3 regions of the Streptomyces sp. NPDC015171 genome follow, and region 1 is predicted to be linked to each of the others. Evidence: riboswitches for the same ligand, from Rfam matches in the RefSeq annotation. Region 1 holds a riboswitch; each other region holds the start of a gene.

Region 1 (4,003 bases):
CCTGCTCCCGGACCGCGCCAAGGTCACCATGACCGCCCCGTTCATGCGGGCCTACACCGAACTGCTGGTGCGCACCTGCCACCGGCGCGGCGCCCACGCCGTCGGCGGCATGGCCGCGCAGGTGCCCGGCGGGGACCCGGCCGCGAACGAGGCCGCGCTGGCCACGGTCCGCCTGGACAAGGAGCGGGAGGCGGAGGACGGTTTCGACGGCTCCTGGGTCGCCCATCCGGCCCTGGTGCCGGTGTGCCGCGAGGTGTTCGACGGCGTCCTCGGCGACTGGCCGCACCAGCTCGACCGGACCCGGCAGGACGTGGACGTGACACCCGCCGACCTGCTGTCCGTGCGCCGGGTCAGCGGGCCGCCCAGCGCGGAGGGCGTGCGCACCAACATCGCCGTGGCGCTGCGCTACTTCGCCGCCTGGCTGCGCGGACAGGGCGCGGTCGCCCTCTACGGCCTCATGGAGGACGCGGCCACCGCCGAGATCGCCCGGGTGCAGGTCTGGCAGTGGCTGCGGCACCGGGTGATCGACCGGGAGACGGTCCTGCGGCTGCTGGACGACGAGGTCGCCGCGCTGGGCGCCGAGTACCCGTGGGCGCCGGTGGACGACATCCGCGCGCTCTTCGAACGGACCACGCTGGCGGGCGAGCTGCCGCTGTTCTTCACCCCGGACGCCTACGCGCGGCACCTGGTGCGGCGCACGGAGGCCATGGCATGAGCACGGGCATCCGGCGCGTCGGCGTGGTCGGCGGCGGGCAGATGGGCGCGGGCATCGCCGAGGTGTGCGCGCGGGCGGGTCTGGACACCGTCGTGTGCGAGGTCGACGCGGTCGCCGCCCGCGCCGCCCGGGACCGGGTGGCGGCATCGCTCGAACGCGCCGTGCGGCGCGGGAGGCTGGCGCAGGACGCCGCGGCGGACGCGCTCGCCCGCCTGGTGTTCACCGGCAGTCTCGACGACCTGGCCGACCGGCAGCTGGTCGTCGAGGCGGTCGTGGAGCACCCGGACGCCAAGACCGAGGTCTTCGCCGCCCTGGACAAGATCGTCGAGGATCCGGCAGCGGTGCTGGCGAGCAACACCTCCTCCCTCCCGGTCATGCGGCTGGGGATGGCGACCGGCCGGGCGGACCGGGTCGTGGGCCTGCACTTCTTCAACCCCGTGCCCGTGCTGCCCCTGGTGGAGGTCGTCACCTCGCTGCACACGTCGGCGCGGACGGTCGCCACTGTCCAGGACTTCGCGGCCGGCACGCTCGGCAAGACGGTGATCCGCTCCAGGGACCGCGCCGGCTTCGTCGTCAACGCGCTGCTCGTCCCGTACATCCTCGCCGCGGTCCGGATGGCGGAATCCGGCTTCGCCACCGCCGCCGACATCGACACCGGGATGGAGCTGGGCTGCGCCCACCCCATGGGACCGCTGCGGCTCGCGGACCTGATCGGCCTCGACACCGTCGCCTCCATCGCGGAGTCGCTCTACGACGAGTTCCGCGAACCGCTCTACGCCCCGCCGCCGCTGCTCCAGCGGATGGTGGAGGCGGGACTCCTCGGCCGGAAGACCGGTCGCGGGTTCCATGTCCACGACCAGGGCTGAGGGCCTGGTCCGACGCGGGCCGAGGGGCCCGTGCCGCCGGGGGTGAGGGTCCCCGCGCGGCGCCGCGGGGAAAGGGCGGGAAGCGCGTGTGCGGCGCTTCCCGCCCTGTGGTGTACCCGGTGCGATGTGTCCGGCGACGCGTCCGGATGACGGAACTCACCCTCCCTTCCCGCACGCCGACCCCGTAGGGTGGCCCCTGCAACTGGTTCGCCCCGTCCGCCAGGCGGGATGCGTCGCAAGAGGGAACCCGGTGGGAATCCGGGACTGCCCCGCAGCGGTGAGCGGGAACGACCGCCGTCAGTACGCACTGGGCCCGACGTACCGGGCCTGGGAAGCGACGGCCATTAGGTGTCCTCCTCGGAGGACGTGCCCGCGAGTCCGAAGACCTGCCAGCTGCCCGCGCGCGGACGATTCCGTGCGCGGACATCCCGGTGACCTCGTGGGCGGGTCGGCGTACACATCAGGCGGACGACCGCGCAGGCCGCGCGAGGTCGTGTCCGTCCGGTTCGTCACCCCTTCGCGCTCTCGTCCCGTCTCCGGGATCTCAGGGATTCATCTCGCGAAGGAGATCTCCGTGACCAGCAAGTCCGCAGCCGCGGCAGCACGGGCCACCGTGTACGGCTACCCCCGCCAGGGTCAGAACCGGGAACTGAAGAAGGCCGTCGAGGGCTACTGGAAGGGCCGCGTCACCGCCGACGCCCTCCGGTCCACCGCCGCCGAACTGCGCCGGACCCACTGGAAGCAGCTCGCCGAGGCCGGCGTCCACGAGGTGCCGACCGGTGACTTCTCGTACTACGACCACGTGCTCGACACCACCGTCATGGTCGGCGCGATCCCCGCACGCCACCGCCCGGCCGTCGCGGCCGACGCCCTGGACGGCTACTTCGCCATGGCCCGCGGCACCCAGGACGTGGCGCCGCTGGAGATGACCAAGTGGTTCGACACCAACTACCACTACCTGGTCCCGGAGCTCGGCCCCGACACGCAGTTCACCGCCGACTCCGCCAAGCAGGTCGCCGAGCTGAAGGAAGCCCTCGCCCTGGATCTGACGGCCCGGCCCGTCCTGGTCGGCCCGGTCACCTATCTGCTGCTCGCCAAACCCGCACCGGGCGTGGCCGCGGACTTCGACCCGCTCACCCTGCTCGACCGCCTGCTCCCGGTGTACGCCGAGGTCCTCGCCGACCTGCGCGCGGCCGGCGCCGAGTGGATCCAGCTGGACGAGCCCGCGCTGGTCCAGGACCGCACCCCGGCCGAGCTGAACGCCGCCGCCCGCGCCTACCGCGACCTCGGCGCGCTCACCGACCGGCCCAAGCTGCTCGTCGCCTCGTACTTCGACCGGCTCGGCGAGGCGCTGCCCGTGCTGGCCAAGGCGCCCGTCGAGGGACTCGCCCTGGACTTCACCGAGGCCGCCGCGGCCCATCTGGACGACCTCGCCGCCGTGGGCGGGCTGCCCGGCAAGCGGCTGGTCGCCGGTGTCGTCAACGGCCGCAACATCTGGGTCAACGACCTGGAGAAGTCCCTCGCCACGCTCGGCACGCTGCTGGGGCTCGCGGACCGGGTGGACGTCGCCGCCTCCTGCTCGCTGCTGCACGTGCCGTTCGACGCCGCCGCCGAACGCGACATCGCGCCGCAGATCCTGCGCTGGCTCGCCTTCGCCAAGCAGAAGACGCGCGAGATCGCGACGCTGGCCAAGGGCCTCGCCCAGGGCACCGACACCATCGCCGCCGAACTGGCCGCCAACCGCGCCGACCTCGCCTCCCGGGCCGGCTCCCCCATCACCCGCGACCCGGGTGTCCGGGCCCGTACCGCGGCCGTCACCGAGGCGGACGCCCGGCGCTGTCAGCCGTACGGCGAGCGGGCCGCGGCCCAGCGCGCCCACCTGGGCCTGCCGCTGCTGCCGACCACGACCATCGGCTCCTTCCCGCAGACCGGCGAACTGCGCACCGCCCGCGCCGACCTGCGCTCGGGCCGGATCGACACGGCCGGCTACGAGGAGCGCATCAAGGCCGAGATCCAGGAAGTCATCGGCTTCCAGGAGAAGACCGGCCTCGACGTCCTGGTGCACGGCGAGGCCGAACGCAATGACATGGTCCAGTACTTCGCCGAGCAGCTGACCGGGTACCTCGCCACCCAGCACGGCTGGGTCCAGTCGTACGGCACCCGCTACGTCCGTCCGCCGATCCTGGCCGGCGACATCTCCCGCCCCGAGCCGATGACGGTGCGCTGGACGACGTACGCCCAGTCGCTCACGGACCGCCCGGTCAAAGGCATGCTCACCGGGCCGGTCACCATGCTCGCCTGGTCCTTCGTCCGCGACGACCAGCCGCTCGCCGACACCGCCTTCCAGGTCGCCCTCGCCCTGCGCGACGAGGTGAACGACCTGGAGTCCGCCGGCACCTCGGTGATCCAGGTCGACGAGCCC
Region 2 (4,003 bases), on a different contig from region 1:
GAAGGGCGTGTCCTGGCCGCTGTCGTAGAGGAAGACCGAGGGGCGGTCGGCGCCCCGTGGGGCCTTGGCCCGCACCTCCGCGATGCGCTTCTTGAAGCCGTCGATCAGCGCGGCGGCCCTCTTCTCGACGCCGAACAGCTTGCCGAGGTTGGTGAGATCGGCGTACAGGGCGTCCAGCGGCGGCATGATGCCGCGCGCGGACTCCGTCCGGCCGTTGCGGCAGGACTCGGTGAGGACGTACGAGGGGATGCCGAGCTTCTTCAGCGCGTCGGGGGTGAAGCCGCCGTCCTCACGGAAGCCGTAGTTCCAGCCGGCGAAGACGAGGTCGGCGTCGGCTTCGAGGACGTTCTCCTTGGTGAGCTGGTCCTTGGACAGCCACTTCACCTTGTCGTAGCCGTCCTTCCAGGGCACGGCGCCGAGGTCTCCCTTGTCGTCGGGCATGGCGAACCCGGCCATGCGGTCCTCCAGGCCGAGCGCGAACATCAGCTCGGTGATGCCGACGTCGTTGGTGACGACCCGCTCGGGGACCTTGTCGTACGTCACCTCGCGACCGCAGTTGGTGAGGGTGACCGCGGGGGAGGCGGCGTCCGGGGACGACTCCACCGTGGCACCGCAACCGGTGGCGGTCGCGGCGAGGCATACGGCGGCGGCGAGCAGCTTGCGCATGGGGGTCCTTCAGACGGTGGGCGGGAGCAGGTCGAACAGGAGCTGGAAGGCACCGGTCTCGGGGTGCCGTACGGGATGGGCGCGGATCCCGAACACCTCGGCCAGCAGCGCGGGTCCGAGGACCTCGTGGGGCGGCCCCGAGGCGACGATCCGGCCGCCGGCGATGACGTACAGGACGTCGCAGTGGGCGGCGGCGAGGTTGAGGTCGTGGAGCGCGGCCAGCACGGTCAGACCGCTGCCGCGGACCAGGGACAGGACGGTCAGCTGGTGCGCGACGTCGAGGTGGTTGGTGGGTTCGTCGAGGACCAGGACCCGGGGCCGCTGGGCCAGGGCCCGGGCGATCAGGGCCCGCTGCTTCTCGCCGCCGGACAGGCTGAGGAAGCCGCGGTCGGCGAGGTGGGTGACGCCGGTGCGGCTCATGGCCTCGGCGCAGATCTCGCGGTCGGCGGCGGCCGTGCGGTCGCGGTGCGGCAGCCGTCCCATGGCGACCACCTCGGCGACCGTGAAGTCGAACTCGGCCGCCGACTCCTGCGGCAGCGCGGCCAGGACGCGCGCGGCGGCCCGCGGGTCCATGGCGTGCAGATCGTCGCCGTCGAGGCGTACGGTTCCGCCGGCCGGCCGCAGGGCCCGGTACACGGAGCGCAGCAGGGTCGACTTGCCGCTGCCGTTGGGGCCGACGAGTCCGACGAACGCCCCGCTGTCCGCGGTGAGCCGGACGTCGTCGACGAGCCGTGCGCCGGCCGCCTCGATCGTGACGTGGTCGATGTCGAGTCGCATGCTCAGCGCCCTCCGAAGGCGTAGCCGCCGCGTCGCATCAGCAGCAGGAAGGCGGGCACCCCGACCACCGCGGTGATCACACCGACCGGCAGCTCGGCCGGGGCGAGCAGCAGCCGGGACAGCACGTCCGCCCAGACCAGCAGCACGGCTCCGGCGAGCGGGGCGACGGCCAGCACCCGCCGGTGGTCGGCGCCGACGAGCATCCGCACGACGTGCGGCACCATCAGTCCGACGAACCCGATGGCCCCGCTGACCGCGACCACGGTCCCGGTCACGGCCGCGGTGACGAGGAACAGCTCCCGGCGCAGCCGCGAGGGCCGCACCCCGAGCGCGGCCGAGGTCTCGTCGCCCATGGCGAGCGCGTTGAGGGATTCGGCCCGCCACCGCAGCCAGGCCCATCCGGCCAGCACGACGGCCGCGGCGAGCGGCACCCGGGACCAGGTCGCGCCGCCCAGGCTGCCCAGCAGCCACATCATCGCCGACCGGGCCGCCTCGCCCCGGGCCGCGCCGAACACCATGACCGTGGTGAGCGCCTCGAAGCCGTACGCCAGTGCCGTACCGGTCAGGATCAGCCGCAGCGGGGTCAGTCCGTGCGGCGAGCGTGCCACGGCGTAGACGAGCGCCATGGCCGCGAGTGCCGAGGCGAACGCCGAGGCCGACAGCGCCCACACCCCGAGTCCCGCGAACGCGCCGAGGAGGATGACGGCGTTGGCGCCCACCGCCGCGCCCGAGGAGATGCCGAGGACGAACGGGTCGGCCAGCGCGTTGCGGACCATCGCCTGCACGGCCACCCCGACGGCCGAGAGCCCGGCGCCGACGACGGCGGCGAGCAGCACCCGCGGCAGCCGGATCTCCCAGACGATGGTGTAGCCGGCCGCGTCCCGGGCGGGCAGCGTCGCGCCGGTGAGCCCCGCCCACAGGAAGCGCAGCACCTGCGCCCCGCCGATCCCGGCGGCCCCGAGCCCGACACCGCACACGAGGGAGAACAGGAGCAGCAGCCCGAGGGCCAGGCTGAGCGGCAGCACGGGTATCCGGCTGGGGGCCGTACTTCGGCGCACGGGAGGGGCCGTCCTTCACACGGGCCGCCTGCTGGACGTCGAGGAGGAGACAGCCCGTACGTCCGTGCCGGCTGCCCGGTCCCTTCTCGCAGTCCACGGCGAGCAGTCAACGGGTCGATGGACCTCCGCGGGCGATCGGGCTCGCGCGGCGACCGTCGGAGCGGTCGCCGTGCACACCGTTGCGGGTCAGCGCCGGACTCTCACCGGACTTCCCCCACGGGAGGCGAGGGGAGCCTAACAAACGGCCCCTGGCGTCCTGTTCAGCAGATGTGCCGCTCCCGCTCCGGCGAGTACAGGTGGCTGTCGCGGAACTGCTCGGCGCCGAGCGTGCGCCCGACCATGATCACCGCGGTGCGCAGCACGCCCGCCTCCTTCACCTTCTGCGCGATCTCGTCCAGCGTGCCGCGGATGATCAGCTCCTGGGGGCGGGAGGCGTAGGCGACGACAGCGGCGGGGCAGTCGGCGCCGTAGTGCGGCAGCAGTTCCTCGGCCACGCGGTCCGCGTAGCGGGCGGCCAGGTGCAGCACGAGCAGCGCGCCGCTGCGGCCGAGGGTGGCCAGGTCCTCGCCCTCGGGCATGGCGGTGGCGCGGTGGGCGACACGGGTGAGGATGACCGTCTGGCCGACGGTCGGCACCGTCAGTTCGCGCTTCAGGGCGGCGGCAGCGGCGGCGAAGGCGGGCACGCCGGGGACGACCTCGTAGGGCACCCCGGCGGCGTCGAGGCGGCGCATCTGCTCGGCGACCGCGCTGAACACGGAGGGGTCCCCGGAGTGCAGCCGGGCCACGTCGTGGCCCTCCTCGTGGGCGCGGACCAGCTCGGCGGTGATCTCGTCCAGGTCGAGCTGGGCGGTGTCCACCAGGCGGGCGTCCGGCGGGCACGAGTCGAGCAGTTCACGCGGGACGAGGCTGCCCGCGTACAGACAGACCCGGCAGGCGGCCAGCGTCCGGGCGCCGCGCACCGTGATCAGGTCGGCGGCGCCGGGGCCGGCGCCGATGAAGTACACGGTCATCTGTCTGCTCCAGGAAGGGGGGTGACGGGCTTGCGGACGGCCCACTGGGTGACCGGCATGGCCTGCCGCCAGCCGGTGAAGCCGCCCACGGGGACGGCGTGCGACACCGCGAGCCGCACCAGCTCGCCGCCGTGCCTGCGGTAGGCGCCGGCGAGCAGCGCCTCGGACTCCAGCGTGACGGTGTTGGCGACCAGCCGCCCGCCCGGGGGCAGCGCCGCCCAGCAGGTGTCGAGGAGAGCGGGGGCGGTGAGTCCGCCGCCGACGAACACGGCGTCGGGCGTGGGGAGTCCGGCCAGGGCGGCGGGGGCGGCACCGGTGACGACCCGCAGTCCGGGCACCCCGAGCCGTTCCGCGTTGCGCAGGATGCGCTCGGCCCGCACCGGGTCGCGTTCGACGGTGACGGCCCGGCACGCGGGGTGGGTGCGCAGCCACTCGACGGCGATCGAGCCGGACCCGCCGCCGATGTCCCACAGCAGTTCACCGGGTGCGGGG
Region 3 (4,003 bases), on a different contig from region 1:
CGGGGTCGGAGGCCTGCTGGACGGGGATGGTCGCCTGTGCCTGCGGCTGTGCCTGGGCGGCGCGGGCGATCCGGGTCGCCGGACGCGAACGCAGGTAGTACGTCGTCTTCAGACCGGACTTCCAGGCGTAGGAGTACATCGAGGAGAGCTTGCCGATGGTCGGCGTCTCCAGGAAGAGGTTCAGGGACTGCGCCTGGTCCAGGAACGGGGTGCGGGCGGCGGCCATGTCGATCAGGCCGCGCTGCGGGATCTCCCACGCCGTGCGGTACAGCGCCCGTACGTCCTCCGGGATCCAGACGAAGTCCTGGACCGAGCCGTTGGAGTCGCGCAGCGCCTCGCGGGTGCGGGCGTCCCAGACGCCCATGTCCTTGAGCTCCTGCACCAGGTAGGAGTTGACCTGGAGGAACTCACCGGACAGCGTCTCGCGCTTGAACAGGTTGGAGACCTGTGGCTCGATGCACTCGTACACACCCGCGATCGAGGCGATGGTGGCCGTCGGCGCGATGGCGAGGAGCAGCGAGTTGCGCATGCCGACCGCCGCGATCCGCTGACGCAGCGCGGCCCAGCGCTCCGGCCAGGTCAGCTCGACGTCGTAGTGGTCGGGGTGCAGGACACCCTTGGCCGTGCGGGTCTTCTCCCAGGCGGGCAGCGGGCCGTTGCGCTCGGCGAGGTCGGCGGAGGCCTCGTACGCGGCGAGCATGATGCGCTCGGCGATCCGCGTCGACAGGGCCTTGGCCTCGGCGGAGTCGAAGGGCAGACGCAGCTTGAAGAAGACGTCCTGCAGGCCCATCGCGCCGAGACCGACCGGGCGCCACTTGGCGTTGGAACGGCCCGCCTGCTCGGTCGGGTAGAAGTTGATGTCGACGACGCGGTCGAGGAAGGTGACGGCCGTGCGGACGGTCTCGTCCAGCCGCTCCCAGTCGATGTCGCCGTTGCTCACGAAGGCGCCGAGGTTGACCGAACCCAGGTTGCAGACCGCGGTCTCGCCGTCGTCCGTGACCTCCAGGATCTCCGTGCAGAGGTTGGAGGAGTGGACGACGTGGCCGGGCTCGGCGGTCTGGTTGGCGGTGCGGTTGGCGGCGTCCTTGAAGGTCATCCAGCCGTTGCCGGTCTGCGCGAGGGTGCGCATCATGCGGCCGTACAGCTCACGGGCCGGCATCGTCTTCTTCGCCAGGCCCGCCGCCTCGGCCTCGCGGTAGGCGGCGTCGAACTCCGCGCCCCACAGGTCGACCAGCTCGGGCACGTCCGCCGGGGAGAACAGCGACCACTGCCCGTCGGTGTTCACGCGGCGCATGAACTCGTCCGGGATCCAGTGCGCGAGGTTCAGGTTGTGGGTGCGGCGGGCGTCCTCACCGGTGTTGTCCCGCAGCTCCAGGAACTCCTCGATGTCGGAGTGCCAGGTCTCCAGGTACACGGCGGCGGCGCCCTTGCGCCGGCCGCCCTGGTTCACCGCGGCCACCGAGGCGTCCAGGGTCTTCAGGAACGGCACGATGCCGTTGGAGTGCCCGTTCGTCCCCCGGATCAGCGAACCGCGCGAGCGGATACGGGAGTACGACAGGCCGATGCCGCCGGCGTGCTTCGACAGCCGGGCGACCTGGTGGTACCGGTCGTAGATGGAGTCCAGCTCGTCCAGGGGCGAGTCCAGCAGGTAGCAGGACGACATCTGGGGGTGCCGGGTGCCGGAGTTGAAAAGAGTGGGGGAGGACGGGAGGTAGTCCAGGCGGCTCATCAGGCCGTAGAGCGCCGCGACCTCGTCCAGGGCCCGGGCCGTGTCGTCCTCGGCCAGACCGCTCGCCACGCGCAGCATGAAGTGCTGGGGCGTCTCGACGACCTTGCGGGTGATCGGGTGGCGCAGCAGGTAGCGGCTGTGCAGGGTGCGCAGGCCGAAGTAGCCGAAGCGGTCGTCGGCCGCACGGTCGACCAGCGCGTCCAGCCGCTCGGCGTGCAGCCGGACGAACTCCGCGGTGCGGTCGGCGACGAGGCCCTCGCGGTGCCCGACCGCGATGGACTCGGTGAAGGACGTCACGCCCTGCGAGGCGGCCTCGTCGCGGATCGCGAGGGTCAGCAGCCGGGCGGCCAGCTTCGAGTAGGCGGGGTCCTCGGAGATCAGACCGGCGGCGGCCTCCGTGGCCAGCTCGCGCAGCTCCGCCTCGTCGGCCCGGGCGGACCGGCCGCGCAGCGCGGCGGCGGCGACTCGTCCTGGGTCGGCGTCGGGCAGATCGACGGTCAACTCGGTCAGGGTCCGCAGCAACGCGGCACCGGGACCGTCGGTCTCCGGCTCGCTGACTGAAGCCGGTTCGGCTGGCGCGATGGTCACGTGGGGCTCTCCCTCGCTCGGCACGGGGGCCTGGCGGAGGGCAGGGGGCAGTCACGAGCGCACACGGCGGTCGCGTCCACCAGCCCACTCCACGAGGCCCGGACGTCGGAACGCACCCAGGCCAGGACGGCCGGGTGGGCTGTCGGCAGGCCTCGGACTGAACAGGCGCGTGGATATGCGCATGTACACCGTTGCGGGACAGTTCCGGAATCACACCGGATTCCCCTGCGACGACAGCGAGGACGAGCATACATCTAGTGCCGGGCTGTCGTGTCACCCCCAGATGTTGTGTCGGCGTGGCTTCATAGGGTCAACTCGCAGGCAGCCGGGGCGAAGACCGGCCGGCCCGGGGAAGGACGCCGGTCCCGCTCCGGCGTGCGAACGGCCCGGGGTGTCCGCCGGCCCGGTGGGCGCTGTGCGCGACCCGCCGGAGAGGACCGTGGGACGGCCTCCGGCGGCCCGCGCGCGCTCGGCACGGGCCCGCTCCGGGCCCCCTGGCTCCGAGGCGCCGGACGCTCTTCCCGAGGCCCGGGAGGCCGCCCTGGAGGTCGCCCGGGCGGTGCTCCCGCCGGGCGCGGCGCACCCGGCGCGGCCGGCCCGCCGGATCAGATGGCCCACGCCGTCGAGTCCGCCGGCGGGGTACGGCAACGGGCCGCCGGATGTCGCTCCGGCGGCCCGTCGAACGGTGCCCGGCTAGTGGCCCGCGCCCGCGGTCGCGGGCGGCAGCTCCACCGCGACGCCCGGGTCGCCGGCGTCGGCCGTGTAGTCCTCCGGCCTGGTCTCGTCGATGCCGTCGGGGGCCTTCAGGGCCTTCAGGACGACCGTGAGGACCACGGAGACCGCGACGTTCAGGACGAACGCCGTCAGGCCGATGTAGCCGATCTCACCGATGCCCGGGATCTCCTTGGAGGAGCCGCCGAAGTGCTTCTGGGTCGGGGAGGCGACCCCGTACGCGGCAGCCGTGCCGTAGACCATGCCGACCGCCCAGCCGGCCAGCAGCGCCCAGCGGTGGAACCAGCGGGTGAACAGGCCGCCGACCAGGGCCGGGAAGGTCTGCAGGATCCAGATGCCGCCCAGCAGCTGGAAGTTGATGGCGACCGTCTTGTCCATGGTGAGGACGAAGACCAGGGCGCCGACCTTCACCAGCAGGGAGACCAGCTTGGAGACCTTGGTCTCCTGCGCGGGCGTGGCGTCCGGCTTGATGAAGTCCTTGTAGATGTTCCGGGTGAAGAGGTTGGCCGCCGCGATGGACATGATCGCCGCCGGCACCAGGGCGCCGATGCCGATCGCCGCGAACGCCACGCCCGCGAACCAGTCCGGGAACATGTCCTCGAACAGCTGCGGAATGGCCAGCTGGCCGTTGGTGACCTTCACGCCGGCCGCGATCGCCATGAAGCCCAGCAGGGCCAGCAGGCCGAGCATGAGGGAGTACAGCGGCAGGATCGTGGTGTTGCGGCGGATCACGTCACGGCTCCTGGACGACAGGGTCGCGGTGATCGAGTGCGGGTACATGAACAGCGCCAGCGCGGAGCCGAGCGCCAGGGTGGCGTACGTCCACTGGCCCGCCTCCGGCGGGGCGAGCGCCCCGCGTGGCGCCTTGGTGGCCGGGTTGACCTGGCTGAACGCCTGGCCCGCCTTCGCGAAGATGTCGTCGAACCCGCCCAGCTTGATCGGGATGTAGATGAT

The links. A riboswitch is a leader RNA that binds a small molecule or an ion and turns the genes downstream of it on or off. The one in region 1 is predicted to bind cobalamin.
Region 2: it holds a riboswitch for cobalamin, as region 1 does, so the genes downstream of both, ACF073_RS25215 (FecCD family ABC transporter permease) here and metE (5-methyltetrahydropteroyltriglutamate--homocysteine S-methyltransferase) in region 1, are expected to answer to the same signal.
Region 3: it holds a riboswitch for cobalamin, as region 1 does, so the genes downstream of both, ACF073_RS00920 (ribonucleoside-diphosphate reductase subunit alpha) here and metE (5-methyltetrahydropteroyltriglutamate--homocysteine S-methyltransferase) in region 1, are expected to answer to the same signal.

What each region holds. Positions count from the first base shown of each region.
Region 1 is NZ_JBIBUO010000027.1:21,558-25,560, reverse strand. It holds gene aceB (malate synthase A) at 1-715, shown strand, start outside; gene ACF073_RS38685 (3-hydroxybutyryl-CoA dehydrogenase) at 712-1,581, shown strand; cobalamin riboswitch at 1,784-1,974, shown strand; gene metE (5-methyltetrahydropteroyltriglutamate--homocysteine S-methyltransferase) at 2,156-4,003, shown strand, end outside.
Region 2 is NZ_JBIBUO010000009.1:257,350-261,352, reverse strand. It holds gene ACF073_RS25225 (ABC transporter substrate-binding protein) at 1-666, opposite strand, end outside; gene ACF073_RS25220 (ABC transporter ATP-binding protein) at 676-1,443, opposite strand; gene ACF073_RS25215 (FecCD family ABC transporter permease) at 1,446-2,501, opposite strand; cobalamin riboswitch at 2,610-2,745, opposite strand; gene cobM (precorrin-4 C(11)-methyltransferase) at 2,762-3,511, opposite strand; gene cbiE (precorrin-6y C5,15-methyltransferase (decarboxylating) subunit CbiE) at 3,508-4,003, opposite strand, start outside.
Region 3 is NZ_JBIBUO010000001.1:190,787-194,789, reverse strand. It holds gene ACF073_RS00920 (ribonucleoside-diphosphate reductase subunit alpha) at 1-2,317, opposite strand, end outside; cobalamin riboswitch at 2,444-2,584, opposite strand; gene mctP (monocarboxylate uptake permease MctP) at 3,011-4,003, opposite strand, start outside.